Regions from separate parts of the Paenibacillus sp. FSL W8-1187 genome, predicted to be linked through region 2. Evidence: riboswitches for the same ligand, from Rfam matches in the RefSeq annotation. Region 2 holds a riboswitch; the other holds the start of a gene.

Region 1 (15,096 bases), 1.6 Mb from region 2:
CGGCATGATCTCGACGTTTTCGAGCCCAGCGCGGCGAAGCGTATCGGCGAGCCAGGATGCCGCGGATTGGATATCTCCCGCGTGGGCCGAGATGGCGGAGATGCTCGGTATGCGCAGCCATTGCATCAGCTCCTCGAGCTGCTCCTCCCGACGGGTGCTGAAATAAGTCTCATAGGACATCGGTATGTACCTCCTTGATTAAGACGGTTTGCCGCAGGCAAATCGGATAGGTTTATTATACCCCTGGGGCAAGGCGATAAGAAGCGGTCGAGACAACGCGGCAGAGCGCGGAAGCTCGAGGGGGAAAAGAGCCTAATCCATTTTCTACCGCCTCCGCTCATTGACGGGGACAAGGTCCGCGTCCTAGAATACAGGTAACGACAAACAGGAGGAGGCGTTCGGAGATGATGAAGATGGCGAAGAGAGCTGCAGCGGCAGCAATGGCAAAGGACCGGAGCATGATTTACCGGAGGTCTCCACGGACGGGAACGCGGCGAGGGCTGTAACGGCATGAGGATGCAGGAAGGACAGACGCGTCCTTTGCTGCCATGCGGAGCCTGAGGCGATTTCAAGTCACGGACGGAGTCCGTGGCTTTTTTTGTACGCTTCGACTTGAAATATCCCCCTAGATCAGGAAAGAAAAGGTGAATGAAACGTGATCAATGACTGGAATCTTCACGGCGGGAATGGAGGGGAGAACCTCGCCCGCATCCCGGCGGCTGCCGCCGGATCGGCGGTGCCGGTCCCGAGGGCTGCTGCCGGATCGCCGCCGCGCTCGCTTGTTGCCGGCGACCATGGATCCGCCGGACCTTCCGCATCGGCGGCATCGGCCCAGGAGCTCAGGCAGCTGCTGCGCATGATCCGCGATCTGCTGCAAGCTCGATGCGGATCGGAATTCGCGGTGTACAAGGACGAGGATCAGCTGGAGCTTTATTGGAGCCTGCTGGAGCAGGATCTCGCCGAAGAAAACGCCGAGCTGCAAGTGCTGGCGCGAGTCTTCGAAACGATGGAAAGCCGAAGCGTCAAGCGGGACTCGGCTGAGATCCGGATCTATCCGTCACTCGACAACCATCTGTTTTATTACCCGGAATGGAAGGTGGCGCTCGTCCGGCTCCCGATGCCGCGCGTGATCGGCCGGTCGCTCGAGCCTTACCTGTTCGCCGAGAGCGACGAGTCGCTGCGGCGGTTCCTTGTTCATGCCCGCGAACGGCTTCGGAGCCGGATGACCGGCAAGCTGCTGCTCTGCTGCGATGGCGAGGAAGGCACGGTGTCGGAGCTGGCGCCGCATCGGATCGAGCGCTGGGAGCCGGTGCAGGACTCGCTGCGGCTGGAGCTGGAACGGTCGGTATCGTCTTTCTTTCAATCGGGGGGAGCGTTCTACGAGCAGTTCGGGTTGGCCTACCGGCGGGGGATGCTGCTCTACGGCAAGCCGGGCAACGGAAAGACCAGCCTCGTCCGGGCGCTCGCCTCGAAGGCGGGCGTGCCGGCGATGAGCTGGCAGCTTTCGGAGCATACGAGCACGGAGAGCATTCGGGAGATGCTGAAGCGGGCGGCGGAGATGGCGCCGATGCTGCTCATCATCGAGGACCTGGAGGGGCTGCGGCCGGAGCTGCGCTCCGTCTTTCTGGGCGAGCTGGACGGGTTGCGGACGCACGAAGGAATCTATCTGATCGCGACGACGAATTACCCCGAACTGGTGGATCCGGCGCTGATCGGAAGACCGGGGCGCATTGACCGCGCGTACGAGGTCGCCGAGCCGACCCGCGCATGCCGCGCGGAGTTCCTCCAGCGGCAGAGCCGCGGCCTGCTGTTCGGCGACGGGCAGCTGGAGGAGCTGGCCGACCGGACGAAAGGCTTTTCCTATGCGCAGCTGGAGGAGCTGGTCGCGGCAGCCGCGTTCTGCTGGCAGGAACAAGGGCGAGTCGAGACGGAGCCCCTGCTCCGCGCGATTCGGCAGGAAATCGAGCATGCCAAAAACGGAAGCTGGATGTCCGCTTCCGGTTCGGGCAAAGTCGGATTTTTCGCATGAGCTCGGCTGTCTACTGCGCAGGACCGATCGGGTAGCGGGACCGCATCGTCGCGGCGAGCTCCCGGATCTCCTCTGGCCGGGGTAGCCGGCTCTCGGGCAATCGGGCCTGCTGCTCCGTCCGCGGGCCGAGCGCGACGCTGGCGGCTCCTTCGGCAAACAGGCGCGGCGCATCCGGCCATAGCTCGGCCAGCTCTTCGAGGCTCGCCATGACCGACGCTTCGACGAGCGGATAGCTCGCGGCGCCGGGGCCGGCGGCGGCATCGTAAAATTGGCGGACGAGACGGCCTCGCTCCTCGCCGGAGCCGCCGGCATTGACGAACGCCTGGACGATATAGGCTTTGGACAGCCGGCGCTGGGCGATGCCGCAAAACTTGCGTCCGCCGACGCTGAGATCGTAATCGCCCGGACAATAGGCTCCGACGATCTCGCCCTTGTCCACCTGGACGCCGGTGTCGGCGAGGGCGGCGGCGATCAGCTCGTACATGAGCTGGAAGTCGTCCTCGAAGCGGGCGGATGCCTTTCCCTGCAGCGGCAGGATGAGCGAGACGTTGACGACGCCGGGATCGAGCGGCACGGCGGCGCCGCCGGAGTTGCGGACGGCGACCGAGAGGCCGAGCCGCTCCAGCTCGCGGGAAGCGCGCGCGGCTTCCGGCAGACGGCTGTCGCGCGGTCCCATGACGAAGCCGGCGGGATGCCGCCACAGATGGAGGACGGGCACGCCGTCCGCTCCGACGCGCCGGCAGAGCAGCTCGTCCAGCGCGAACGAGTAGAGGACGTCCGGCTCGGACCAGTCGTCCATGCGGTCGAGCAGGAGCAGGCCGGGGAAGCGGTTATGGATCATGAGCGGAAACGTTCCTTCCTATGCCAATCGTAAAATGAAGATGATTCTTAAACTGTATCATACCGCGGGATGGAGTTCACGCGAACCGCGGCAATGGTAAGGGCATCAGCCAATGGAGGAATGGACATGGAACGACTCATTCAAGCCGACGAAGTGAAGCTGCAGACGGAATCATTCGGCAAGCCTGGAGATCCGGCGCTGTTGCTGATCATGGGCTCGCAGGCCTCGATGGTATTGTGGGAAAAGGAATTCTGCGAGCTTCTGGCGGCAGGAGGACGGTTCGTCATCCGGTACGACAACCGGGATACGGGAAGGTCGTCGAGCTGGCCGCTAGGAACGATGGGCTACACTATGGCGGATATGGCAGATGATGCGATGCGGGTCCTTGATGCATACGGCATTCAGAAAGCTCATCTGGCGGGGATGTCGCTGGGCGGCTATCTGAGCCAATTGGCGGCTGTCCGGCATCCGGAGAGGGTGCTGACGGTGACGCTGATCGCGAGCTCGAATTACACGGAAGGCCTTCCTGCGATGGAAGACAAGGTGATCGAGTTCTTCACCCGGTCCGCTTCCCTGGATCTGTCGGACGCTCATGCGGCGGAACAGTTCGGCGTTGAAAAATGGAGACTGATCGTCGGAAGCCAGCGGAAACTCGACGAGTCCAGAATTCGCGGGCTCGTCCGTCAGGAAATCAGCCTTGCCGAATCTCTGCCGAGCATGGGCAACCATATGCTCCTGGGCGGGGGAGAAGAGGATGTGGCGCGCACCGAAGACATCCGGCAGCCCGCCTTGATCGTCCACGGAACGGAGGATCCGGTCCTTCCTTACGCACATGGGCTCGCGCTAGAGCACGCTCTTTCCAATGCCAGGCTGCTGCCGCTCGAAGGAGCGGGTCATGAGATCCATCCGGATGATTGGCCGGCGATCGTCGAGGCGATGCTGGAGCTGACAGGCCCGCGCTGAGCCGCATGCGAGGAGGCGGGAGGGCATCGAGTGCCCTTTGACGCGGAATGGAGCGGATGCCGCCGCCGCATCGACCAAAAAAGCTTCTCCAGAGAGGAATCCTCTCCGGAGAAGCTTTTTTCAGCAGGAGCAATTGAGAACGGGCTTGCGCGCGGCCAGCGTCTCGTCGAGCCGCCGCAGGACGGTCGTATAAGGAGCGTTGATGACGAGCTCCGGCGTCTCCCGCGCCTCGCGGGCGATGCGCAGCATGGCGTCGATGAAGCCGTCGAGCGTCTCCTTGCTCTCCGTCTCGGTCGGCTCGATCATGATGCACTCCTCCACGTTGAGCGGGAAGTAGATCGTCGGCGGGTGATAGCCGAAGTCGAGCAGCCGCTTGGCGACATCGAGCGTCCGCACGCCGTACGCCTTGAGCCCTCGTCCCGACAGGACGAACTCATGCTTGCAGACGCCAGGATACGGAATTTCAAATGCCTCGGCAAGGCGTGCCATCATATAATTGGCGTTCAGCACCGCGCATTCGCTCACTCGGCGCAACCCCTCCGGACCGTAGGAGCGGATGTACGTGTAGGCGCGGACGAGGATGCCGAAGTTGCCGTAATACGACTTGACGTGGCCGATCGACTGCGGCCGGTCGAAGTCGAAGTAGTAGCTGCCGTCCGTGCGCTTTGCGACGACGGGCTTGGGCAGGAACGGGACGAGATGCGCCTTGACGCCGACCGGACCCGCTCCCGGACCGCCGCCGCCGTGAGGGGTGCTCATCGTCTTGTGCAGGTTGAGATGCACGACGTCGAAGCCCATGTCGCCGGGACGGGCGATGCCCATGATGGCATTGGAGTTGGCGCCGTCATAGTAGAGCAGGCCGCCGGCTTCATGCACGATCTCGGCGATCTCGACGATCTGCTCCTCGAACAGGCCAAGCGTGCTCGGGTTCGTCAGCATGAGGGCGGCCGTATCCGCGCCGACGGCGGCGCGCAGCGCATCCAGGTCGACGAGGCCGTCGGGGCCCGACTTGATCGTCACCGTCTCCAATCCCGCGGTCGTGGCGCTGGCGGGATTCGTGCCATGGGAGGAGTCCGGCACGATGACCTTGGAGCGCGCTTCGCCGCGGCTCTCGTGGTAGGCGCGGATCATCATGAGCCCGGTCCACTCTCCGTGCGCGCCGGCGGCGGGCTGCAGCGTCACGAAGTCCATGCCGGTCAGCGCGGCGAGATCGTCCTGCAGCGTATGGAGCAGCTGTAGCGCTCCCTGGATGCTCTCCTCCGGCTGGTACGGATGGATGCGGGCGAAGCCGGGCAGCTTGGCCGCGTCCTCGTTGATTTTCGGGTTGTACTTCATCGTGCAGGAGCCGAGCGGGTAAAAGCCGTTGTCCACGCCGAAATTGCGCCGGGAAAGCTCGGTATAGTGGCGGACGACATCGACCTCGTACACCTCCGGCAGCGAAGCGGAATTCCGGCGAAGCCGGCCGTTCGGCAGCAGCCCGGCCAGCTCCTCGTCCTCCGGTACGTCGCATGGCGGCAGCGAGAACGCCTCGCGTCCTGCTCGGCTCATCTCGAAGATGAGCGCCTTTTCGGGCTTCACGTCGATGGAGCCGGCGAGCCGCATCTCGGCCAGACGCTCTGGGGTCGGATTCGGTTGGCTCATGTCAGCGCCTCCTTTCGGGTCAGCCGGTCGAGCGCGGCGGCAAAGGCTTCGATCTCCTCGCGCGTCCGCTTCTCGGTGACGGCGACGAGCATATGCCCCGCGAGCTCGGGATACGACCGGCCGAGGTCGTAGCCGCCGAGGAAGCCTTCTTCCAGCAGCGCGAGCTCGAGCTGGCGCAGGTCGGTTCCTTCGGGAAGCTTGACGACGAATTCGTTGAAAAAAGGCGTATCGGCGAAGGAAAGGGAGAAGCCATTCAGCCCGCCGAGCGTCCGGGCCGCATGGCGCGCCTTGCGCAGATTCAGCTCCGCCGTCTTGCGGAAGCCCGTCTTGCCCATGACGCTCAGATAGATGCTGGCGCACAGGGCGAGCAGAGCCTGGTTGGAGCAGATGTTGCTCGTCGCTTTCTCGCGGCGGATATGCTGCTCCCGCGCCTGCAGCGTCAGGACGAAGCCGCGCTTGCCGTCCCGATCCACGGTCTGGCCGACGATGCGGCCGGGCATCCGGCGCATGAGCGGCTCGGCGACGGCGAAGTAGCCGCAGGTCGGGCCGCCGAGCGAGCTCGGGATGCCGAGCGGCTGCGCGTCGCCGACGACGATGTCCGCGCCGAGCGCGCCCGGCGCTTCCAGCAGGCCGAGCGAGAGCGGATTGGCGCTGACGACGAACAGCGCACCGGACTCATGGGCGAGCGTGCCGAGCACGGAGAGATCCTCGACCGTGCCGAGGAAGCTCGGCGACTGCACGAGCACGGCGGCGGTCGAATCGTCGACCGCCGCGGCCAGAGCCTCGGGATCGGTCAGGCCGTCCCGCAGTCCGACCTCGACGACATCGAGCCCAAGCCCGCGCGCCGTCGTGCGCACGATCTCGCGCGCTTCGGGATGCACGGCCCGCGAGACGACGACGCGCTTGCGGCGAGTATGGGCGGAGGCGAGCGCTGCCGCTTCGGCGAGCGCGGTCGCGCCGTCGTACATGCTCGCGTTGGCGACGGCCATGCCGGTCAGCTCGCAGATGTACGACTGGAACTCGAAGATCGCCTGCAGCTCGCCTTGGCTGATCTCCGGCTGGTAAGGCGTGTACGCGGTATAGAATTCGGAGCGTCCGGCCAGATGCGGCAGGACGGCCGGGATATGGTGGTCGTACAGGCCGGCGCCGAGGAAGCTTACGGCCGTGTCGGCGTCGGCATTGCGCCCGGCGAGCTGCTTGAGATGGCGCATCAGCGACCATTCGTCGAGTGCGCCGGACATCGGCAGCGTGCCGGAATAGAGGATGGAGGCAGGGATGTCGCGGAACAGCTCTTCGACCGAGGAGACGCCGATCGTCTCCAGCATCTCAGCCTGATCCTGCTCGGTCATCGGGATGTAGCGGTGCGGACGGGTCATCGTTGAGGGCTCACTCCTTGTCGGTTCGGGCCGGCGGCGCCGTTCTTCGGTAAAATGGGGCGGGAACGACGGCAGCCTTCAGCCGTTTGCCGCGGATCTCGACCTCAAGCTCGGTGCCGACCGCGGCGTATTCGGCCTGGATCAGCGCCAGCCCGAGGCTGCGCCTCAGCGTCGGGGACTGCGTGCCGGAGGTGATCTCTCCGATGCGCGTCTCTCCGCTGTACACAGGATAATGAGAGCGCGGAATGCCGCGCTCCAGCAGCTCGATGCCGACGAGGCGGCGAGGGACGCCGGCCGCTTTTTGCGCCAGCAGCGCGTCGCGGCCGACGAACGGTTCGCCGCCCAGCTTGACGAACAGGCCGAGTCCGGCCTCGAGCGGCGTGATGTCGGCCGACAGCTCCTGGCCGTACAGCGCGAGCTTCGCCTCGAGCCGCAGCGTATCGCGGGCGCCGAGCCCCGCCGGCTCCAGGCCGAGCGGAGCCCCTGCCGCCAGCAGGCCGCGCCACAGGCGCACGGCATCGCCGGAGGCGGCGTACAGCTCGAAGCCGTCCTCGCCGGTGTAGCCGGTGCGCGAGAGCAGCGTCCTGACGCCGCATACGTCGGCTTCCCGCAGGAAGCGGAACGGCTTGAGCTCGGCAAACGGAGCGTCCGTGCAGCGGGCGAGAATCTCGGCGGCTAGCGGTCCTTGGAGAGCGATCAGCGCCGTTTCGTCCGAGCGGTCCTCGATCGTCACGTCGCCGATCAGATGCTCTTGCAGCCAGGCGAGATCCTTTTCGATGTTGGAGGCATTGACGACGAGCAGATACTGGTCTTCAGAGATGCGGTAGACGAGCAGGTCGTCGACGACGCCGCCGTCCGGACGGCAGAGAAGCGTATACTGGGCTTCTCCGTCCTGCAGCCGGCGGACGTCGTTGGTCGTGACCGCCTGCAGGAAGTCGGCGGCGAATTGCCCCGTGACGAGGAATTCGCCCATATGCGACACGTCGAACAGGCCGGCCCGCTGGCGGACGGCCTCGTGTTCCCGGATGATGCCGCTGAACTGCACCGGGAGCTCCCAGCCTCCGAAGTCGATGCATCGCGGCTCGCCGGTCTCGGCATAGACGGGGCGGAGCGGAGTCGTGCGCAGGTTGGCCATGCAAGGTTCCTCCTCGCGATTCAGTCGTGTGGCGAAATTGTCGATCCGCAAAAAAAGGACAGGGCGGAAAACGCGGTCAGGCTGTCCGAAGACATGCCTGCCGGCTCGTTTTCCGCTCTGTCCCTTGTACCTGAGAGTTGCCCCGATGCCGATCCACCGAATCGCTTCGGCCTGCCGGCGGCAGGTTTCCCCTTTGGTGACGACCGCCCGCCGGCATGCTGCCGGACGCGAAAAAGCGCTCGTTCTCTCCAGAGTCGCGTCCTGCAGAGGTCCTTTTGCCTGAGAGATTCCCCTGCGCTACGTCAAGGTTACTCCTTCGGCGCCGCCTTGAACTGCCGGCGATCTCTCCCGCTGCGCTCATCCGCTTATTTACGATCTCTTCCAGTTTGCCGGATCGGACAACCCGGTGTCAATAACCATTCGCTCCGGGAACGGCAAAGATTGACAGGCTTCCCGCCCATCGTTTACGCTTTCCGCATAGACGGCTCTTCGAGGCCGAGGAGAAAGGATGAGCGTCCAGTGAGTGAGATTCGTCAAGGCTTGGGCTACACGGAGGAGCATGAATGGGCATCCGCAGCGGGAGAGAACGCCGTCCGGATCGGCATTACCGACCATGCGCAGCATCAGCTCGGCGATATCGTTTTTGTCGAGCTGCCCCGGCCCGGCGATCGGGTGGAAGCGGGACAGCCGCTCGGCACGATCGAGTCGGTCAAGACGGTATCGGACCTTTATGCGCCGGTGAGCGGCACGGTGGCGAAGGTGAACGACGCGCTCTCCGATTCGCCGGAGCTCGTCAACTCGGAGCCTTACGACGGCGGCTGGATGCTTGAGATCGAGACGGACGGCAGCGCGGCCGAGCTCGTGGCGTCGCTGCTGGACGCCGACGCTTACGCCGGGCGGACCGACTGACCAGGCGCGCGTTCCGGGAGGCAATCGGCTCCCGCGCAAGATCGGAAGCAGGGATGGGGCATGCCCCATCCCTTTTTTTCATTTCTTTTTTCGGTAAAGAATGACTGTAAACAAAATCATTAATTGCTCTCGCCGGTCCAATATGGGTAAGATGAAAAGGACCTGCCGGCCATAGGCCATGCCGGCCTCGGTCGAACCAGACTAGACAAAGGCTGAAAAAGCCTAGGAGGGGACCACTGTGGAACAAACGCTGTCGGCCGCCGCTTCCCCGCAGGAAGAAGCGCCGCAATTCAAAGTCGTGCCGATCATGGCCGCGCTGCTCATCAGCGGCTTCATCGGCATGTTCAGCGAAACCGCGCTGAACATCGCCATTACCGAGCTGATGGCTCTCTTCAATGTGGAGCCGGCTACCATTCAATGGCTGACGACCGGCTTCCTGCTCGTGCTCGCTATTCTCGTTCCGGTCTCGGGACTGCTGCTTCAATGGTTCACGACGCGCCAGCTGTTCATCGCATCGCTGTCGTTCTCCATCGTCGGCACGCTGCTCGCCGCGCTGGCACCTGGCTTCGAGGTGCTGCTCGTCGCCCGTCTCATCCAGGCGGTCGGCACCGGCCTGCTGCTGCCGCTCATGTTCAATACGGTGCTCGTCATCATCCCGCCGCATCGCCGCGGAACGGCGATGGGCATCATGGGCCTCGTCATCATGTTCGCGCCGGCTGTCGGTCCGGCGATCGCCGGCCTGTTCCTGGAGTACTCGTCCTGGCGGACGATCTTCTGGACGGCGCTGCCGCTGCTCGTATTCGCGCTGATCTTCGGCATCGTCTTCATGCGCAACGTGTCCGAGCTGACCCGTCCGCGCATCGACCTGCTGTCCATCGCGCTGTCGAGCATCGGCTTCGGCGGCATCGTCTACGGCTTCAGCAGCGCGGGCGAGGGGGAGCATGGCTGGAGCAGCCCCAAAGTCATCATCGGCATCGCTCTCGGCGCGGTCGGGCTGCTGCTGTTCATCCTCCGCCAGCTGCGCATGAAGCAGCCGATGATGAATCTGCGCGCGTTCCGCTATCCGATGTTCACGATGGGAACGCTGATCATTTTCGTCTCGATGATGATCATCCTCTCGACCGTCATGCTGCTTCCGATTTATCTGCAGACGGGCATGGGGCTGCTGCCGCTTGCGGCCGGCCTGCTGATGCTGCCGGGAGGGCTCGTCAACGGCCTGATGTCGCCGATCATGGGCCGCCTGTTCGACAAGTACGGGCCGCGCTGGCTCGTCATCCCGGGGCTGGTGCTCGTCATCGCCATCCTCTGGCTCATGACCGGCATCGAGCCGACGACGTCCAAGGGCGAGATCATCGTGCTGCATTCGCTGCTGTTCATCGGCATCTCGATGATCATGATGCCGGCCCAGACGAACGGCCTCAACCAGCTGCCGCGCGAGCTTTATCCGGACGGCACGGCGATCATGAACACGCTCCAGCAGGTGGCCGGAGCGATCGGCACCGCGCTGGCGATCAGCGTCCTGAGCGCCGGCCAAAAAGCGTATTATGCCGACAACGGCATCGCGCCGGCGGATTATTTGAGCAAGCTGCCGCAAGCGATGACGCAAGGCGTGCAAGGCGCGTTTCTGATGACGATCGCTTTCGCCGGGCTTGGCCTCCTGCTTTCCTTTTTCATCAAGCGCGTCAAGGTCAGCAGCCCGGAAGGCGGTCCGCAAGGTCCGATGCATTGACGGAGCAATGCCGGCATTCGGCTTGCTCTGCCGCAGATCAGCCCGTATCCTAGAGGATGCGGGCTTTTCCATATTTAGAGACAGGCTGATGCGAGAGCCAGTTGACAGCTGGGTTCGAATCGGTTATTTATTAATTAATAAATAAAAGGAGACGAGGATGACACCAGCAAAAGGGGAAGCGGGAGACCGTCGGCGTCAGATTTTGGATGCAGCGGCAGCATTGTTTGCCGAGCAGGGGTATTACAAGACGACAACGGCGGATGTCGCCCGCGCGGTAGGCGTAACCCAGCCTTATGTGTTCCATTTCTTCAAGTCGAAGGAAGCCTTGTACCTCGCCGTCCTGGAGAGCGCGGCGGAGCGGATCAAGTCGGCGTTCGCCGAGGTGGATGCGCCGGCGGCGGAGCTGGAGGGAGCGATGGGCCAGGCGTTTTACGGCTTGCTCGCCAGCGGCTGCCGCAGCGAGGTGCTGCTCTGCATGACGGCCCATGCGATCTCGGACCCGACGATCCGAAATTTCGTCAGCGAGGAGTTCGCACTCATCCATCGGCGAATCGGGGAGCGCTTCCGCCGGGCAGGCTTGCCGGACCCGGAGTTCAAGGCCATTTCGTTCATCGGCATGGGCCTGGCGATCGCGCTCGCGGAGCTTCTGGCCCTGCAAGAGCAGATGCTGGCCTGCATGGAGTCCTCGTTTGAAGGCTGAGCCGCAGCGATGCGGCTTTTCTTTCGGACATGTATTTATTGATTAATAAATAAAGGAGCGGATTGACATGACGCAGATTTACCCGGGAAGATTCACGGCGGAGATGGAAGGATCGTTTGTCGTTTTCATCATCGGCATGAGGATCAACAAGCTGCTCGCGGTGCATAAATGGCTGCCGGTCGCGAAGGCGATGCCGCCGATGCTGAAGGAGCTGCATCAGCATCCGGAGCTCGGCTTCATCAGCCATGAGCTGCTGCTCGGAGCGCGCGGCGTGACGACAATCCAATACTGGCGGACCTACGAGCAGCTGGAGCGCTATGCGCGCCAAGGACAGCATCTGGAGGCATGGCAGCGGTTCAACCGCGCGGTCGGAAACGACGGGACGGTCGGAGTGTTCCATGAGACTTATTTGATCGAGCCGGGATGCTCGGAAAGCATCTACGTGAACATGCCGCGCACGCTGCTGGCCAAAGCGGGCAGCCATATGCCGGTCGGCAAGGGACGCCATGATTCCCGGGAGCGCCTTAAGGCCGATAAAGGCCTGAACTAGAGAATATTCCCCCTGCCGCAGTCGGATCGCCACCCTTCCGCCCGGCTCCGCTGCCTGAGATAGTAGAAGGGAGCCTGCAAGCAGGCAGGTGTCCTCCGGGTAACAAACGGCTATAGCCAAACTGGCAGCGTTCGGGGCATTGACGGATGCCGCGAGGCGGTGATAAATTGGCAAAGTGGACTCCGGCCGCGAGGCGGCTGGGCTTTGCGAAACCCATTCCGAGGAGGATTACGATGCAAACGACGACCGATCGCCATCAATCGTTTGAATTCGGCTTGAAGCGTAATCCTGCGGCAGAATGAGGATCATTCGATCATCCTCGCGCGCGGTTACGTTCCTGTAACCTTGCGCTTCCATCAGGCTCGGCCGCCTTGCTCCGCATCGTTCGTCCTTTCCCGGACGGACGCGGATCAGCGGCCGCCGGGCTCCAGGCGCATCGCTTACGGGCGATGCGTCTTTTTTTCGGCATGGATGATCCGAACCGACAATCGATGAAACCGGCGGCCCTCTTCCGAGGCGGCCGCCCGAAAGACGAGGTGGGATTTTGTTCAGCGTCATTGGCAAGCTGGGCTGGTTTTTCCGGCTCGAATGGAAACGATACACGATCGCAATTACGCTGCTGGTGCTGGTCGGCATGGTCGAGGTGCTTCCTCCGAAGCTGCTCGGCTACACGGTCGACGGCATCAGCCAGGGCACGCTGGCGAACGACAGGTTTTTCCTGATCGTCGCTGGTTGGCTCGCCATTACGGTGATCAGCTACTTCGTCACCTACATCTGGATGTCCCGTCTGTTCGGCGGGGCGAACGTGCTGGAGCGGCTGCTGCGCGGCAAGCTGATGGGGCATTTCCTCAAGATGACCCCGACCTTCTACGAGCGCAACCGCACCGGGGACCTGATGGCGCGCTCTACGAACGACCTGTGGGCGGTCTCGGTGACAGCGGGCTTCGGCATCCTGACGCTGATCGACTCGACGGCGTTCATGCTGACGATCCTCTTCATGATGGCGGTGCTCATCAGCTGGAAGCTGACGCTGGCGGCGCTGCTGCCTTTGCCGATCATCGCGATCGTCATGGGCATCTTCGGCAAGCTGATCCACGAGCGGTTCATGAAAGCCCAGGACGCGTTCGGCGAGCTGAACGACGAGGTGCTGGAGTCCGTATCCGGCGTGCGCGTCGTCCGCGCCTACGTGCAGGAGTCGGCGGACCGCGACCGGTTCCACGCCAAGACGAGCGAGGTGCTGTCGCGCAACATCGCGGTCGCCAAGATCGACGCTTTGTTCGAGCCCGTCAACAAGATTCTCGTCGGACTCAGCTACATTATCGGTCTGGTGTACGGCGGCGTGCTCGTGTTCCAAGGCGAGATCACGCTCGGCGATCTGATCTCGTTCAATATTTTCCTCGGCATGCTGATCTGGCCGATGTTCGCCATCGGCGAGCTCATCAACATGCTTCAGCGAGGCAACGCTTCCCTCGACCGGGTCGAGGAGACGCTTGGCGCGCGCGCGGACGTGCAGGACGAAGGCGAACTATCGGACCTGGAAGCGCCGGGCGCGATCGAGCTGAACAACTACACGTTCCGCTATCCTTCGTCCCCGGAGGATAATCTGAAGGACATCTGCTTCTCGCTGCCCAAGGGAGCGACGCTCGGCGTTGTCGGGCGTACGGGCAGCGGCAAGACGACGCTGCTCAAGCAGCTGATCCGCGAGTACCCGATGGGCAGCGGAGAGCTGACGATCGGCGGCGAGTCGATCGACCGGCTGCCGCTCGACCGCCTGCACGGCTGGTTCGGCTACGTGCCGCAGCAGCCGATCCTGTTCTCCCGCTCGATCCGCGAGAACATCCTGTTCGGCAGCGAGAACGCGACCGACGCCGATCTCGAGCGCGCGCTCGTCCGGGCGTCGTTCGCCAAGGACATCCTGTTCCTTCCGGAAGGGCTCGAGACGCTCGTCGGAGAGAAAGGCGTCGCCCTGTCCGGCGGGCAGAAGCAACGGGTGAGCATCGCACGGGCGCTGATCGCCGATCCGGAGATTCTGCTGCTCGACGACGCGCTGTCGGCGGTCGACGCCAAGACCGAGGCGGAGATCATCGAAGGAATCCGTACGGAGCGCGCGGGCAAGACGACGATCATCACGACGCATCGCCTGTCCGCCGTGCAGCACGCGGAGCTTATTCTCGTCCTCGACGACGGCCGCATCGTGCAGCGCGGCACGCATGACGAGCTGCTGCAGCAGGGCGGCTGGTACCGGGAGCAGTACGACCGGCAGCAGCTGGAGGCCTATGTGGAGTCCTGATCGGCGGAAGGCCGGCCAGGCAAGGAAAGATCATCATTCAGTTCGAAGCAAAGAAGGTGAGCGAGCATGACCGAAACGACGACAGCAGGTCCCGGAACGGGGAAGCGGCTGCTGAGATATGCCTTATTTTATAAAAAGCCCATTTTGATCGCCCTTGTCTTGCTGGCGCTGGCGGTGTGCGCCGAAATGGTCGGCCCGCTGCTGGCGAAGCGGATGATCGACAACAACATCCTCGGCATCGAGCGGACCTGGGTCGAGGTCGAGCCGGGCACGAAAGATTCCGTCGCGTACGACGGAATGTCCTACAAGCGGATCGACCGGCTGGAGCCGGGCGAAGGCGGGGCAGGGCGCCTGTCCATCGTGCAGGAGGGGATGAGCTTCTACGCTTATCCCGACGCCTTGCCGGAGGGCAGCGACGCTGCGGTCGCGGACGGCGTGCTGACCGTCAGGACGGGCGCAGGCTCCATCGAGACGCCGGTCGAAGCGATGAGCCGGGAGCAGGTGTACGCTTTCTACAAACCGGAGATCCGCCCGCTGCTGCAGCTGGCGGCCGCCTACTTCGGCCTTCTCATCATCGCGGCCTTCTTCACCTACGGGCAGAAGCTCATGCTGCAGACGACGGCCAACCGGATCGTGCAGCGCATGCGCGAGGACGTGTTCGCCCATACGCAGCGCTTGCCGGTGAACTATTTCGACAATCTGCCGGCAGGCAAGGTCGTCTCCCGGATCACGAACGATACCGAAGCGGTGCGCGAGCTTTTCGTCGCGGTGTTGGCGAATTTCTTCAGCGGCATCATCTATATGGCGGCGATTCTCGGAGCGCTGTTCGTCCTCAGTCCGACCATGGCGCTGTTCGCCTTGCCGATGATTCCGATCCTGATCCTCTGGATCTATTTCTACCGTCGCGTGGCGGGCCGGTACAACAGCATCATC
Region 2 (15,096 bases):
GCCGCTTCAAGTCCTGCACTTCCCGCTCCAGATCCATAGATGCATCCCTCCTCGCCATACCCTATCACAGTTCATCCGGATTTTGGAAGATCACAGAAACCTTTCCATTCCCTTTACGTCTAAAGGAAAGGAAAATAAGAGCCCCGCTCCTCAGGCTCCACTACAGCGCCAAGGAGAGAGAATCCATGCTGCATCACATCGAGCTATATGTCTCCGATCTGCAAAAGTCCGCTTCTTTCTGGGGCTGGTTCCTCGGCGAGCTCGGGTACGAGCCCTTTCAGGAATGGCCGGAGGGCCGCAGCTGGAAGCACGGCTCGACCTACCTCGTGTTCGTGCAGGCCAAAGAGAAATACTTGGACGTGCCGTACCACCGTGCCCGGGTCGGACTGAACCATCTCGCTTTCCACGCCGCCTCGCGCGAGCAGGTGGACCGGATGACGGGCGAGGTCCGCGCCAGAGGAATGAACCTGCTCTATGAAGACCGCCATCCCCATGCGGGCGGGGCGGGGACGTACATCCTCTTTTTCGAGGATCCGGACCGGATCAAGGTCGAGCTCGTCGCGCCGGCCGAGGAGCAGAGACTGCCCGAATGACCGATCAAAGGAGATGAGCTTATGAACCCTGTCCGCCATGCTCATGCAAAAGCCCGCCTCGGAACGAGGCGCGCCGGCCGCAGCGCGCTCGGCATGCTGCTCGCCGGGCTCCTGCTGTCCGGCTCGGCGACGACGCCCGCAGCGGCTGCCGAGCCGGCTGCTTCACCAGCGCCAGCGACCTCCTTCAAGGAGCGGGCCGCTTCCTGCGGGCCAAGCACGCTGAAGTCGGTGCTAATCGGCGGGGCGAGCGGCGTCGACGACCAGTTGTACGGAGCCCGCAAGGAGGATTCTGCGCGGATCAAAAAGGTTTGCGGGATGGTGCAAGCCTTTGCGAAGAAAGGCAAGCCCGTCAAGGCTTTCGATGCTACGCCCTACAGCTTCTTCTATGGGCTCAGCCTGACCTTCTCCAACTAAGGGCGATGCCTCCATCTTCGGCTCGACCGGCGGCCTGTACCTGGAATCCGGCTCCACCTTCCTGCAGCTTGACGACATCAGCGTGTCGAAAGACTACAGCTCGCTGTTCGTCAGGAATGAGGAAATCGCCGAGATTCCCGCGACCGCTCGCTTCGGAGAGAAGATTCGGCTGAAAGGACATGATCCGCTCCTTTTCTCCCCGGAGCTCTTTGTGTATTGGACGCCGAATGCCGAAACCTATGCCTCCTCCTCGGATTCATCCGGTTATCCCTATGACCACTCCCTGCTGATCGGCACAGGCACGCAGCAATTCGGCTACTACGACTTCTCCATCACGCTGCCCGCCTATGGCAAAGCAAAGGATGGAACGATGAAATTCCTTGAATCAAAAGGTTCTCTCAGCCTATACGTCGCCTATGGAGGCAATGGCAGCCGAACGTTAGGGGAGATGTCGCTGCTCCCCGCCGACGAGCCGTTCCTGTCCGTGGACGGCAAGCCCGCGCTGGACGCTGCGCTGCGCCCCATCCTGCGCGAAGGGCGCGCCCTGCTGCCGCTGCGCTCCATCGCCAAGCTCGCCGGCAAGTCCGTCGTCTGGGACAAGGCGTCGTGGAGCGCGCTCATCCGCTCCGAGCCGCCCGCTCCGCGCACCGGCGCCTACTCCTTCCCGCAGCTGTGGATCGACGGCAAGCTCGCCGCTCCGGAGCTGCAGCCGATTCTGCGCGACGGGCTGACCTACGTGCCGATCCGTGCGCTGACCGCGGCGTTCGGCATCTCCGTCTCCTGGAATGCGGCCAGCCGCAGCGTCGATATCGAGCTGCCCTGAGCTATGGTATAATGGCCGGAGCCAAGCCCGATCCGGGCCATCCCCCTTTGCAAAGGAGCGCCGCCGCCATGGCCTATATCCGACCTCTCCATACCGATGCCGACTTCCAGGAAGCGCTCGACGAGCGCATCCCGGTCCGCGTCTTCCGCGACGACCATATGGTCGAGTCCGGCAGCTGCATTGTGCGCTTCGACGAGCGCACCGTCGTGCTGCAATCGGGCGTCGCCGATCTCGCCTACCACGCGCGGGCGCAATGCGAGTTTTTCGAGCTGCGCAAAAAAAGCTGAACCCGCCCGGGCCAGGCGCGCGGCGGAACTCCCGCATGCGCGGTCCAGATTTAAATCAAGCAAAAAAAGCCTGCCGCTTCGGCAGGCTTTTTTGCACTATTCAAACTATATACTCCAAGCCTACATCTGAAGCTGCTTGAGGTTGTAGAACTCGCCCTTGCGCGCGATCAGCTCGTCGAACGTGCCGACCTCGGCGATGCGTCCGCGCTTCATGACGACGATGCGGTCCGCATGGCGGATCGTCGAAAGTCGATGGGCGACGATGAACGTCGTGCGCCCCTGGATGAGCTGCTGCATCGCCTGCTGCACATGATGCTCGGAGGCGTTGTCGAGCGCGGACGTCGCCTCGTCGAGCAGGATGACGCTCGGATCGCGCACGAGCGCGCGGGCGATCGCGATCCGCTGGCGCTGGCCGCCGGACAGCTTGCCGCCATGCTCGCCGACCATCGTGTCGATGCCCTTCGGCAGGCGCGAGACCATCTCGGTCAGATGCGCCCGCTCCACCGCCTCCATCACCTGCTCCTCCGTAATGCCCTGCAGGCCGTAGGTGATGTTGTCGCGGATCGAGCCGGAAAACAGGATGTTCGTCTGCGGCACAACGGCCAGATGGCGGCGGTACTCGGACAGATCAAGCGCGGACAGCGGCACGCCGTCGACGAGCACCCGTCCGGAGGTCGGGTTCAAGAACCCGATGACGAGGTTGAGGATCGTCGACTTGCCCGCGCCGGACTCCCCGACGAACGCGATGCACTCGCCCGCGCGCACGTCGAGCGATACTTCCTCGAGCACATGCTGGTCGCCGTCCGGGAACTTCAGCTGCACGTCCTCGAAGCGGTACTCCCCGCTCAGCCGGGTCAGCTTGAGCTTGCCGGCGTTGTCCTCGATGTCGGTCGAGCGCAGGATCTCCGTGATCGAGGAGATCGACTCCGTGCCCTTGGCGATCATCGGGTAGACGTTGATGAGCGCCGTGATCGAGCCGAGGATCATGCCGAAGTAGCCCTGGTACATGACGATGTTGCCGACCGGGATGCTGCCCGTGTAGGCGAGATAGGCGGTGAACAGCAGGCAGAAGACCTGCACGATCTGGAACGTCACCCAGCCGGAGGCGCCGAAGTACGCCTCGACGAGGTCCATCCGGTAGCCCTTGCCCTGCAGGCGCCGCAGCGTCGTGTCGATGCGGTCGATCTCGACCTGCTCGAGCCCGTGCGCCTTGGTGACGGGGATCATCTCCACCATCTCGGAGACGTGGCTGCTCATCGTCTCGATCTCCTTACGGAACTCGCGGTTGCTCTGCCGGATGCGCCGCTTGAACATCTGCATGACGCCGATCGCCGCCGGCACCGTCAGCACGTAGAAGAGCGAGACGAGCCAGTTGGAGTAGAGCGTCAGCCCGAAGGCGATGACGACGTTGAAGATCGCCGGGATGAACGCCAGCATGAGCTGCTTGCTCATGCCCTCGACGGCCTCGACGTCGCGCAGCACCTTGGACTGCAACCGGCCGGCGGCAAGCTCGCGATGCGAGTTGATCGACAGCTGCTGCAGCTTGCGCACCATCGCGCCGCGCAGGCCCGCCTCGACCGAGCGGATCGCGCGGCTGAGGAAGCTGACGTAGGCGGCGTGGGTCGGGATGTTCTGCAGGACGACGGCGATCAGCACGGCGAAGTTGATCCACAGCTCCCGCAGGCTGTGCTGGTCCGGCTGCGCGACGATGTTGATCATGTTGGCCGTCACGATCGGCAGCACGTAGACGGGCAGGCTTTTGACGAGGAAAAAGACGATCGAGATCGTCAGGTTGAGGAAGTTCCCCTTGTACAGCGACATCAGATACTGGAATGCCGTCCGGTTCTCCGTCGTCGCCGCCTGCTGGAAGGCGCTCTCGAAGGAAGCGCTGGAAATCGGGGCCGGCGCGGTCCGGTTCATCATGTTGGATCATCCTCTTCCGTTAGGCTAACACCCGTTCGACAGGTCAAAGGAAGAATAAGAGATGGCCGGGCTCGGTGTCAATGGCCCGCATGCGGATGAGAGGGGACGAAGAAAGGAGGTCGAATTAGAAATGGAATAATACTGGAAGGGGACGAATAAAATGGGAGTTGCAGAATCCATGACCAACATGCTTTTGCTCGCCATCCTCGTCGTGCTGCTCCTGATCTGGGGGCGCATGCCGAAGGACAAGCCCTACTCGCAGCGCAAGCTGGAGGAGGCCATGGAAAGGGATCGCCTGGAGCGGGAAAAGCACGAAGAGAAGCACCCTCAAAGTTGGTAATAAGAGAATATTCACCCTTTTAAATGGATAAATACCCCTCAAAATATGGATATTATATGGAATAATTTCCTTGTAGTTCTTCACTGGCCAGTGAACTCATTCCTTATATCCAGGAGGAAAACCACTTGAAAAAAAGCAAGCTGAAAGCCTTTGCCGTCTCCGCCGCGGCACTTGCCCTGATCGTCTCTGCCCAGCCAGCCTTCGCCGCCTCGTCCGTATCCGGATCCGCAGGCGGGGCCTGGACTTCCGGCAGCTCGAGCATCGGCAGCTCGAGCGGCAGCGGCAATACTTCAAGCGGCAGCGGCTCCGCCTATGTGTCCGTAGAAGTGACATACCGCTATTATTACGGCTTAGCCACCAGTCCTCGTTCTGTCATCAAGTCTAACTCCGGCTATCAACCTGGAGTGTCCGTTACGGCAAGCGCAGAATATCTTCCAGCGCAATCGATTGATAGCACAGCAAAACATGTGGTTAAGGTCGGGAACGCTACCTGGACCGACACGAGCTCCACAACGCCTTAGTTAAGCTCAGCCGCTGCGCTTTCAGAGCAGCGGCTTTTATACCTATTTTCGGGGGACTTCATAATGAACCTTATCTCAAGCAACTACAGACAAAAGGAAAGATTTACCTTGTTTGCTGTTCTTCTTATCGCACTTCCCATTCTTTTCTCTGGATGCTCCGACAAGGCGTTCTTTTCAGAGAGCAATGAGTACGATCCCAATTTCGACTATCCCTACGCCTTCCATCGGCAAGGCTACGCCCTGAACTTCGCTCCTTCCGAAGACGGGTATTACGTCACATATAGAAATTTATTGTACTTTATCGATGCGGAGCGCCTGCAGCCCATCGTGCTGGACGCGCGTCCGAACAACGGCTGCAAGTCCGATCCAACCGTGGAGACCTGCCGGGCGCTCGTATCAAACGAACAGAATTTCATCCGATTTACCCAAGTTTACGACAGACACTTATACAGTCTCGAAAGCATGACCATTGACGGAGATGGAGGATTTCCTCAAACGGAATATACGCTCATTCGCATGCAGCTTGATGGGACAAGCCGGGAAAACGTCATGACGTTCCCCCTTCGACCTACAACCATCGCTCTTCACCGGGGTTATCTCTATTTCACCATGACCGGATCGGACAAGGACGGCCGTTACACCAGCACCGTCAATCGAGTATCCCTGAAACATCCTTCCAGCAAGCCGGAAGTCCTCGGTGAGACAAGGGATGAGAAATCCCAATTTCTAGATGTATTGCCTTATGGAAATCAAATTTACTGGCACATGCTCGGAAACCCTTATCATGCCTATCGGTACGACCCCATTCGTGGCGAGACAAAAATGCTTTGGGACAACGCCGATTCCAGCTCTACAAATCTCCATGCCGTAGCCGGCGACAAGCTCTACTTTGGTCGATTTTACGGAGATCCTGGTGATAAGAGAAGCTTTATTCGCTATCAATCGGATCTGAACGGCAACCACATAAAAGAAGTGTCGACTCCGCATCCGGCGGTTCTGAGCTTCCTGACGGTGGATTCGTCCTATTTGTACCAAATGCCAATCATTCCTTATTTAGAAGATGCTCCGGAAGTGCCTAATCGGCTCGACATCTACCAAAACCATGACTTTTCTAAAGCAATGAGCGTGAATACGAGCTTCGCGCCTCGTAGTTTTGGCATCATTTCCGGTGATGACCGGCACCTCTTTGGAACCTACCTGCAAGAAGGAGAACTGCTCTACACAGCTCTGAAGAAGGATGAAATTAAATTGGGCAAGGCCGCCTTCATCTCCTTCATGGAGAATCTCTGACATGGAGCTTCGCTGGAGGCTTCTGACGCTGGAACTCCGCAAGCTCCTCGGCCAAAAGCGGACGATGGCGCTCATCCTCGTATTGCTTGCGGCTGGAACCTTCCTTCGGCACGAGCAGCAGCTGCGGGAGCAGCCGGAGCTCATCGCGGCACGAGAGGACTATGAAGCTCTTGAAGCTTCCTACGCCGGGCGGAGCGAGACGGAGGGCAGGATGAAGGCCGAGGAGGCCGTTCAGCGGCTAAAAGCCTTTCAGGCGTTCTCGCTCGCCGCAACGGCCGAAGGGGATTCGCCCTGGAGCCGGATGGCGGAGGTGATTCTGGCGAAGCAGCCGGAGCTGCTGGAAGCCTACCGCGCCAGCGTCTATGTCAACGATCCGAACCGCATCGCCCAAGAGCTGTTCCTGCAAGCCAAGATTCGGGAGCAATACGAGCACTTCCAGCAGCACCGCGACTTTCTCGCCGACATGGCGGGCTATTCGGAGACGATCGGCTCGTATGCCATCTTCGCCGAGGACTCGCCGTTCCTCACCCGCAACCGGAGCCAGACGGTGGAGGATTTTCGCAAGCTGGAGGGAATCTCCTGTGGCCTCGGGCTGCAGGAAGGGGTCGTGGCAAGCACGGAGCAGTCGGCGCTGGATCTGCTTGACCTGCTGATCCTGTTCCTGATCGGCTCGGCAGTATTCCTGCCGGACCGGACCAGCGGCCTGCGCCCGCTGCAGCTGGCCTCGCGCTATGGGCGATTGCCTCTGTTCGGGACGAAGCTGACGCTGCTGCTCCTCGCCGTCTCGCTGCTGACGCTGGCTTCGACGGGACTTCGGCTGGCCGACATGGGGCTGTTGTACGGGTTCGGAGACATGTCCCGCCCGCTTGCCTCGATGCCGGCCTTCCAAGCCAGCGCCGAACGGTGGACGGTCGGCCAATTCCTGGCGCTTTATGCCGTCTGCAAGCTGTTCGTCCAGCTTTTTCTGGCGCTGCTGCTAGGCCTCCTGTTCCTGATCTTCCGCCAACCTGCCGCCATTTTCGGCATCGCTGGCCTGCTGGCAGCCCTGGAGCTTTTCCTCTATGAGTCGATTCATCCGGCGTCGACATGGCATGGGCTCAAATGGATCAACCTCGCTGCATGGGCAGACTCCTCGCAGCTGCTCGCCGCCTATGAAAATCTGTCGCTGCTGGGCTACCCCGCATCCAAACGGACCGCCGGGCTGATCGCCCTGGCCCTGCTTTCGCTCGCACTGCCCGCCTGGAGCGCCTGGCTGTTCTGCCGCCACGAGCCGTACCGGCTTCGCCTGCTGCCCGCCGCCTGGGTGGAGCGGCTGAACCGGCTGCCGCTGCGCCTGGCCCGCCGCAATTCCCTGCTGGTCCATGAGCTGCGGAAGCTGCTCGTCTCCGGCAAAGCGATCTTCGCCATCCTCGCCGCCTGCATCCTGTGCTGGCAGCTGCTTCAGCTCCAGGGAAGATGGTATGAGCCGGATGAAGCGGCCTACAACGGGTACCTGAGCCGGCTCCGCGGGGAACTGACCGAGGCCAAGCTGCGCTGGATGGACGAGGAGCGCCAGCGGCTCGACCGCATCCCGGGCCAGCTGGCGCAGGCGCTGGAGCAGCTGCGCTCCGGCGAGCTGGATCCGGCGGGCTACTTCGAGCAGACGAGAGAGCTGGAGATCCGCGGCCAAAAAGAAAAGGCGTTCCAGCGGGTCGAGGCGCAGCGCGACGAGCTGCTGGAACAACGCAGCCGCGGCGTAGAACATCTCGGCTTCGTCAATCGCTTTGCCAGCGATTCGCTGTTCAACTCCGAGAAGAAGGACCTCGGCATCGGCCTGTGGATCTCGGCGCTGCTGCTCATCGGCATCAGCCCGCTGGCGGCGCTGGACCGGCAAGCGCACATGGAGCCGCTCCTGCATGCCGCTCCGCGGGGACGCGGGACGCTGCTGCGGAGCAAGCTGCTCGCCGCCTCCATCCTCAGCTGGACGATCGCGCTGCCGCTGATCGCCGTAAAGTATGTCAACAGCTATCGGAACGATCCGCCGTGGGACGGGTCGCTCGCCGTGCAGAGCGTCGAGTCGCTGGCCCGGATCGGCGGCGCCTTCTCCATCCGCGACTACATGATCGTCACTGGAGCGCTTCAAGCCATCATGCTCCAATGTCTTGTGCTGCTGCTCGCCGCGCTGGCAATCTTCGCCCGCAGCCAGACCGGCTTCCTCATCCAGGGCACCCTGATCTTCGTGCTTCCGCTTGCGCTGCATGCGGCAGGTCTGGAATGGGTCTCTTCGTTCAGCTTCACCTTCCTGTTCCACTTTCCGCAAGCGTTCGACGGTTGGAGCTACTGGCCGTCCGTCCTGCTCGCTTGCGGCCTGACCGCCGGACTGGCCGCCGCTGGCTGGAGGCTGGCCTGGGTGCGGTACGTCCAGGACCCATCGGAGAGAAAGGGGCGACAGCATGACGCTCACGCTGGATGAAGTGACCAAGCTCTATCCCGGACGCAAGACGCCCGCCGTCCGCTCGTTCACATCTGAGCTGACAGCGGGCGTATATGGCTTGCTCGGGCCGAACGGCGCGGGCAAGTCGACGTTGATGAAGATGATGACCGACCAGCTGAGGCCTACGGCTGGAGCGGTCCGGTATGAAGGACGCCCGATCGGCTCCCTCGGCAAGTCGTATCGCCATGTGCTCGGCTACATGCCGCAGCAGCAGGGCATGTACGCCGATTTTACCGGGAGGCGCTTCCTCTGGTACATGGCTGCCCTAAAAGGGCTGGACCGCAGGACGACGGCCGCACGCACCGAGGAATGGCTGCAGCGGGTGAACCTGGAACGGGATGCGGACCGCAAGCTGGGCGACTATTCAGGCGGAATGAAGCAGCGGCTGCTGCTCGCCCAGTCGCTGCTGAACGACCCCAAGGTGCTGATTCTGGACGAGCCGACGGCCGGGGTCGATCCGAAGGAGCGCATCCGCATCCGCAACATGATCGCGACGCTCGCCGGCGACAAGATCGTCCTGCTCGCCACCCACGTCGTCGAGGACATCGAAGCGATCGCCAAGGAAATCGTCCTGATCCGGGGCGGCGAGAAGATCGCCCAAGCTCCTCCTCAAGCCGTGCTGGCGATGGCGGAAGGCCGCGTGCGCGAGTATCGGATCGGCGAGGAGGAGCTGCAAGCGTTCCAGGAGGAGCACCGCGTCAGCCAGATCAAGCGCGATCCGGGCGGCATCTGGGTCCGGGTCGTGCAGGACGAGCCGCTGTCCGGCCTGACTATGCGCGAGGCGGCGCCGAGCCTGGAGGACGTCTACCTGCATCTGTTTCAGGATGCGCCTTGAGGCGGCGCGGCTCCGCTTCTGCGGGTGCTGCTCCCTTACGGCAGCTTTCCGATCATCGCGTGCGCTAGGCGAATCCACTCGATTCGCCTAGCGCCGCTTCTTTTTACGCAGGTCCTCCATCAGCTTCTTGCCGGTCAGCGTCTGGGCCAGTCCGCCGCCCGCCGTCTCGCGGTGCTTCTCCGGCATCGCCGCGCCGACCTCGAGCATGACCTGCACGACCTCGTCGCTCGGGATGACGCTGCGCACGCCGGCCAGCGCCATGTCGGCCGCGGCGAGCGCCGTGACCGCGCCGAAGCCGTTGCGCACGATGCACGGGATCTCGACGAGCCCGCCGACGGGATCGCAGATGAGGCCGAGCGTGTTTTTGAGCGCAAGCCCGACCGCGTGCACCGCCTGCTCCGGCGTGCTGCCGCGCAGCTCGGCGAGCGCGCCCGCCGCCATCCCGATGGCGGAGCCGACCTCCGCCTGGCAGCCTCCTTCCGCGCCGGAGACAAAGGAGTTGTTGGCGATGACGTAGCCGATCGCGCCCGCGGCGAACAGCGCCTCGGTCATGACGTCGTCATCCCAGCCGAACCGCTCCTGCGAGCTGACGAACACGCCGGGGATGATGCCGCAGGAGCCCGCCGTCGGCGTCGCCACGATGCGGCCCATCGAGGCGTTCACCTCGGAGACGGCGAGCGCGTACGCCATCGCGCGTCCGGCGTCGCCGCCGAGGCTCGGCTCGGCGCTCTCGTTGTAGGCGGCGACCCGCTGGGCGTCGAGGCCGGTGAGGCCGCTGCGCGACGTCGTGTCGCGGGTCAGGCCATTGTGGACGGCTTCCTTCATGATGCCGTAGTACGCCTTCATCGTCGCGAATTCCGCCGCTTCCTCGCGTCCCGATTCCTTGGCCTGCTGCTGCAGCATGAGGCGTCCGATCGTCAGGCCGCTCTCGCGGCAGCGCTCACTGAGCTCCTTCAGCGTCCGAAAGTTCATCCGCCATCTCCTCCTCTTCTCCGTTCAGATCGACATAATCGGTGCCGAGCACATGCGGCAGCCGCCGCACCCGCTCCAGCAGCGTCCCGGACGCCTCGCCGTCCAGCTCGACGACCGCCAGCGCCTCGCCCTGCCGCTCCATCCGGCTCAGCGACAGGCCGGCGATGTTGAGCCCCGCCTCCTCCAAGGCGGCGGTCAGCCCGGCGATGACGCCCGGCTGGTCGCGATGGCGCACGAGCAGCGCCGGACACGAGCAGCCGAACTTGACGGCGAAGCCGTTCACCTCGACGATCTCCACGTTGCCGCCGCCGATCGACGTGCCGAGCAGCGACAGCTTGCGCCCGTCCGCCGCCTGCAGGTCGAGCCGCACGGTGTTGGGATGGGGGAACAGCCCCTTGCCCTCGCGGAAGGCCAGATCCATGCCCGCCTCCTCGGCGAGCTCGATCGCATCCGGCAGGCGCGGATCGTCCGTGCGCATGCCGAGCAGCCCGCCGGCGACGGCCGTGTCCGTGCCGTGGCCTTGGTACGTCGCGGCGAAGGAGCCGAAGAAGCTGACGCGAGCCGACTCCGGCATCGCGCCGAGCAGCCTGCGGGCGGCCAGCCCGATGCGCGCCGCGCCGGCGGTATGCGAGCTGGAAGGGCCGACCATGGACGGCCCGATGATCGAGAAGACATCCTTGAAGCGCATGCGCTTCCTCCTTTTTGTATCGCTGAAATGAAAAGGAACAGCGCGGCGGAATGCGTCGAAGCAAAGGCTCGCGCGAGCCCTCTGCTTCCCCGTATTCCACCGCTCTGTCCCTTGTACCTGAGAGTTGCCCTCGATCGCGCCGCGATGCGGCCCGATGAAGTTTCCCCTTGGGTGATTCCGACGCGCCGCCTCGGGGGCGAACCGAGGGCTTGCAAGCCCGCTCGGCCGTCCGCAAGGCGGCGCGGAATGCTCTCCAGAGCTGCGTCCGGCAAAGGTCCTTTTGCCTGAGAGATTCCCCTGCGTGCAGGTTGCTCCTTCGGCGCTGCCTCGATCATGCAGGCAATCTCTCCCGCTGCCATCATCCGCTGTGCCTTCTCATTATATGCAGGAGGACAGCCGGCTTCAACCCGGGCGGGCAAGTTCGGCCTCAGCCGCTCGGCAGCCCAGGCGATGGCACTAGGAGGGCAAGTTCGACTTTAGCCGTTCGGCAGCCTGGACGATGCCAGCCGGGAGGGCAAGTTCGGCTTTAGCCGTTCGGCAGCCTGGACGATGCCAGCCGGGAGGGCAAGTTCGGCTTTAGCCATTCGCCCCCCTACTCTCCGACGCCTCTGGGGCTTATGCTGGTTGCAGAAGGAGGAGATGCGCATGACGTTGAAAGGAAGGGCGGCTCTCGTCACCGGCGTCAGCCGGGAGGCGGGCATCGGCACGGCGATCTGCCGCGCGCTGGCGGAGGGCGGCGCCGATCTGTTCTATACGCATTGGCGCGCTTACGACGCGGAGGAGGGCTGCGGCCTGCAGGAAGGCTGGCCGGACCGGCTGCAGCAGGAGCTGGAGGGCATCGGCGTGCGGGCCGGACAGATGGAGGCCGACTTCATGGACCCGGACGTGCCCTTGCAGGTGCTGGACGAAGCCGAGCGCGCGCTCGGACGGCTGCCCTCGATCATCATCCACAACGCGTGCTACTGCGCGCCGACCAGCTACCGGACGCTGACGCAGGAGTCGCTGGATCGGCATTATATCGTCAACAATCGGGCTCCGGCCCTGCTGAGCATGGAGTTCGCGCGCCGCTTCGAGCAGGCGCATCCGGCCGGCGGGGCGGGACGCATCCTGTTCCTGCTGTCCAAAGGGGCGGACGCCGACAACCTCGCCTACCTCGCGACGAAGCAGCTGCTGGCGGGCCTGATCGAGCCGCTGGCCGCCGGACTCGCTCCGCTCGGCATCACGGTCAACGGCCTCGATCCAGGCCCGACCGACTCCGGCTGGATGTCGGACGAGCTCAAGCGGCAGCTGCTGCCGCTGTTCCCGATGGGCCGCATCGGACAGCCGGAGGACGCGGCCCGCGCGATCGCCTTCCTGGCGAGCGACGAGGCCCAGTGGATCACCGGCCAGTCGATCCGCTCGGAGGGCGGGTTCCTCGGGCGCTAGCGAGGGGGCGCCGGGGGACCGCCAGCCAAGGCTCTCTCGACTCCCTGGTTGTGCTGGTGGGTCGAGGGTCTGCGGGCCAAAGCACTCTCGACTCCCTGGTTGAGTCGATGCGCCGGGGTTCCGCCAACCAAGGCACTTTCGACTCCCTGGTTGAGTCGATGCGCCGGGATTCTGCCAGCCAAGGCACTCTCGACTCCCTGGTTGAGTCAATGCGCCGGAGTTCCGCCATCCGAGGCACTCTCGACTCCCTGGTTGAGTCGATGCGCCGGAGTTCCGCCATCCGAGGCACTTTCGACTCCCTGGTTGAGTCGATTCGCCGGGGCTCTGCCGACCAAGGGACTCTAGACTCCCTCGTTGAGACAATGCGCCGGAGTTCCGCCATCCAAGGCATTCTCGACTCCCTGGTTGAGTCGACGCGCCGAAGTTCCGCCATCCAAGGCACTTTCGACTCCCTGGTTGAGTCGATTCGCCGGGGCTCTGCCGACCAAGGGACTCTAGACTCCCTCGTTGAGACAATGCGCCGGGGGGCTACCATTCAAGGCACTTTCGACTCCCTGGTTGAGTCAATGCGCCGGGGGACCGCCATCCAAGGCACTTTCGACTCCCTGGTTGAGTCGACGCGCCGGAGTTCCGCCATCCAAGGCATTCTCGACTCCCTGGTTGTGTCGACGCGCCGGAGTTCCGCCATCCAAGGCATTCTCGACTCCCTGGTTGTGTCGACGCGCCGGAGTTCCGCCAACCGAGGCACTCTCGACTCCCTGGTTGTGTTGACGCGCCGGGGGACCGCCAGCCAAGGTACTTTCCACTCCCTGGTGCTGCCACTCCGGACGAACCGACGACGCATCACGTTGTTGTCGACCTCCGAGAAACGGTTGGCGAACCGGCTTGCTATTCCCTCGAGAGCGCGATGCGAAAAAGACCGTCCGCCGACCGCGATGCCGCCGCGCGCAGCAAAAAAGCCTTCCCGCCTCGATCCGAGGCTCGGGAAGGCTTTTATGCTTGGGCCGTGCTTAACCGGCCAAGCCCCAGATGGCGCAGCCGGCCAGACCGGCGGGATAGCCGGCTGCGGAAGCTCCGCTCCAGGTGGCACCGACGCCGCTCCAGGTGGCAAGCGCCTGCGGCGCGACCGCATCGGAAACGGCGTTCCAGCCGGCTTGCGCCTGCGGCGCGCCATCGCACGCGCCGCGGCCCTCCGCCGGCACGGCGGCTGCGCCGGCCGCGGCACGCGCCTGCACGCGCCCCGCCAGCGCGGCGGCGGCTACGGCCGGCTCCAGCGCTTCCTGCTCGGCGAGCGCCGCGATCGCGGCGGCGTCGCCCGTGCGCAGCGCCGCCGCCAGGCCGCGCACGCGCGCGAGCAGCGACTCGTCCGCCGGCTCGCGCAGCCCGCCGGCGGCCAGGTCGCGGCGGACCGCGCCGAGCGCGCGGCGGGCGCGGTGCATCGCCGCCTTCACGGCGCCCTCGGTCATGCCGAGGCGGAGCGCCGTCTCGGCGATGCTGCTGCCGTGCATTTCACGCAGCAGCCACACCGCCAGCTGCAGCGGCGTCAGCCGCCGGCCAAGGGAGTGGAGCATCGTCCCCAGCTCCCACCCGCCGGCGGCCTCGCCGCTTGCTTCCCGGTTCGGCTCGGCTGCGGCAAGCTCCGGCAAGGAGCGTTGGTGCAGCGCCTTTTTCCTCTGCTGGTCGGTCCACAGATTGCGCGCGATGCGCAGCAGCAGCGCCTCGCGGTTGGCATGCGCCTCCCAGCCGGGGTAGGCCAGCGCGCGGCACCAGGCGGACTGCTCCAGGTCCTCGGCGTCCCAGCGCGAACCGGCCAGGGCGAGGCAGTAGCGGCGAAGGGCGCTGCGCTCCTCCTCGGCGGCCATGCGAATTGCGTCCATGCGGGCAGCTCCTTTCCAACGTGCGGATCTCGGTATTCGGTAAACGAACGGCCGCCTCGAAAGGATACGCGAACCGGCGAAATTTATTTCTCCCGCAGCCCCGTATCCTCGACTGGCGCCGGTTCGTTTACCGGGGGCAAAAAGCAAACCAGCGGCCGACCGCCCCTGAAGCGGCCCGGCTTACGAGGAGGAACCCCGATGAACCACGTGCCGTACGTCGTCGAGCAGACCGCCAAGGGCGAGCGCTCCTACGACATCTATTCCCGCCTGCTCAAGGAACGCATCATCCTGGTCGGCTCGGCCATCGACGACGCCGTCGCCAACTCGGTCATCGCGCAGCTGCTGTTCCTGGCGGCGGACGATGCGGAGAAGGACATCACCATGTACATCAACAGCCCCGGCGGCTCGACGACAGCCGGGCTGGCGATCTACGACGCGATGCAGCTCGTGAAGCCGGATGTCCAGACGATCTGCACCGGCGCGGCGTACTCGTTCGGCGCGATCCTGCTGCTCGCGGGGACAAAAGGCAAGCGCAGCGCCCTGCCCCACAGCGAGGTCATGATCCACCAGCCGCACGGCGGCGCGCAAGGGCAGGCGAGCGACATCGCAATCTCCGCCCGCCGCATCCTGAAGAC

What was found. A riboswitch is a leader RNA that binds a small molecule or an ion and turns the genes downstream of it on or off. The one in region 2 is predicted to bind glycine.
Region 1: another riboswitch for glycine. It lies ahead of gcvT (glycine cleavage system aminomethyltransferase GcvT); the one in region 2 lies ahead of sdaAB (L-serine ammonia-lyase, iron-sulfur-dependent subunit beta).

What each region holds. Positions count from the first base shown of each region.
Region 1 is NZ_CP150181.1:4,557,874-4,572,969, reverse strand. Features, by position in the region: gene NYE40_RS19755 (dipeptidase) at 1-180, opposite strand, end outside; gene NYE40_RS19750 (ATP-binding protein) at 656-2,029, shown strand; gene NYE40_RS19745 (lipoate--protein ligase family protein) at 2,040-2,870, opposite strand; gene NYE40_RS19740 (alpha/beta hydrolase) at 2,997-3,833, shown strand; gene gcvPB (aminomethyl-transferring glycine dehydrogenase subunit GcvPB) at 3,954-5,435, opposite strand; gene gcvPA (aminomethyl-transferring glycine dehydrogenase subunit GcvPA) at 5,471-6,850, opposite strand; gene gcvT (glycine cleavage system aminomethyltransferase GcvT) at 6,861-7,985, opposite strand; glycine riboswitch at 8,243-8,346, opposite strand; gene gcvH (glycine cleavage system protein GcvH) at 8,505-8,894, shown strand; gene NYE40_RS19715 (DHA2 family efflux MFS transporter permease subunit) at 9,202-10,623, shown strand; gene NYE40_RS19710 (TetR/AcrR family transcriptional regulator) at 10,781-11,323, shown strand; gene NYE40_RS19705 (DUF4188 domain-containing protein) at 11,391-11,873, shown strand; gene NYE40_RS19700 (ABC transporter transmembrane domain-containing protein) at 12,418-14,163, shown strand; gene NYE40_RS19695 (ABC transporter ATP-binding protein) at 14,230-15,096, shown strand, end outside.
Region 2 is NZ_CP150181.1:531,613-546,708, reverse strand. Features, by position in the region: gene NYE40_RS02445 (hypothetical protein) at 1-37, opposite strand, end outside; gene NYE40_RS02440 (VOC family protein) at 186-593, shown strand; gene NYE40_RS02435 (hypothetical protein) at 615-1,007, shown strand; gene NYE40_RS02430 (copper amine oxidase N-terminal domain-containing protein) at 1,219-1,830, shown strand; gene NYE40_RS02425 (hypothetical protein) at 1,899-2,117, shown strand; gene NYE40_RS02420 (ABC transporter ATP-binding protein) at 2,238-4,040, opposite strand; gene NYE40_RS02415 (hypothetical protein) at 4,219-4,380, shown strand; gene NYE40_RS02410 (hypothetical protein) at 4,506-4,901, shown strand; gene NYE40_RS02405 (hypothetical protein) at 4,965-6,191, shown strand; gene NYE40_RS02400 (hypothetical protein) at 6,193-8,643, shown strand; gene NYE40_RS02395 (ATP-binding cassette domain-containing protein) at 8,624-9,499, shown strand; gene sdaAA (L-serine ammonia-lyase, iron-sulfur-dependent, subunit alpha) at 9,587-10,471, opposite strand; gene sdaAB (L-serine ammonia-lyase, iron-sulfur-dependent subunit beta) at 10,440-11,159, opposite strand; glycine riboswitch at 11,422-11,521, opposite strand; gene NYE40_RS02380 (SDR family oxidoreductase) at 11,805-12,584, shown strand; gene NYE40_RS02375 (RNA polymerase sigma factor) at 13,595-14,461, opposite strand; gene clpP (ATP-dependent Clp endopeptidase proteolytic subunit ClpP) at 14,660-15,096, shown strand, end outside.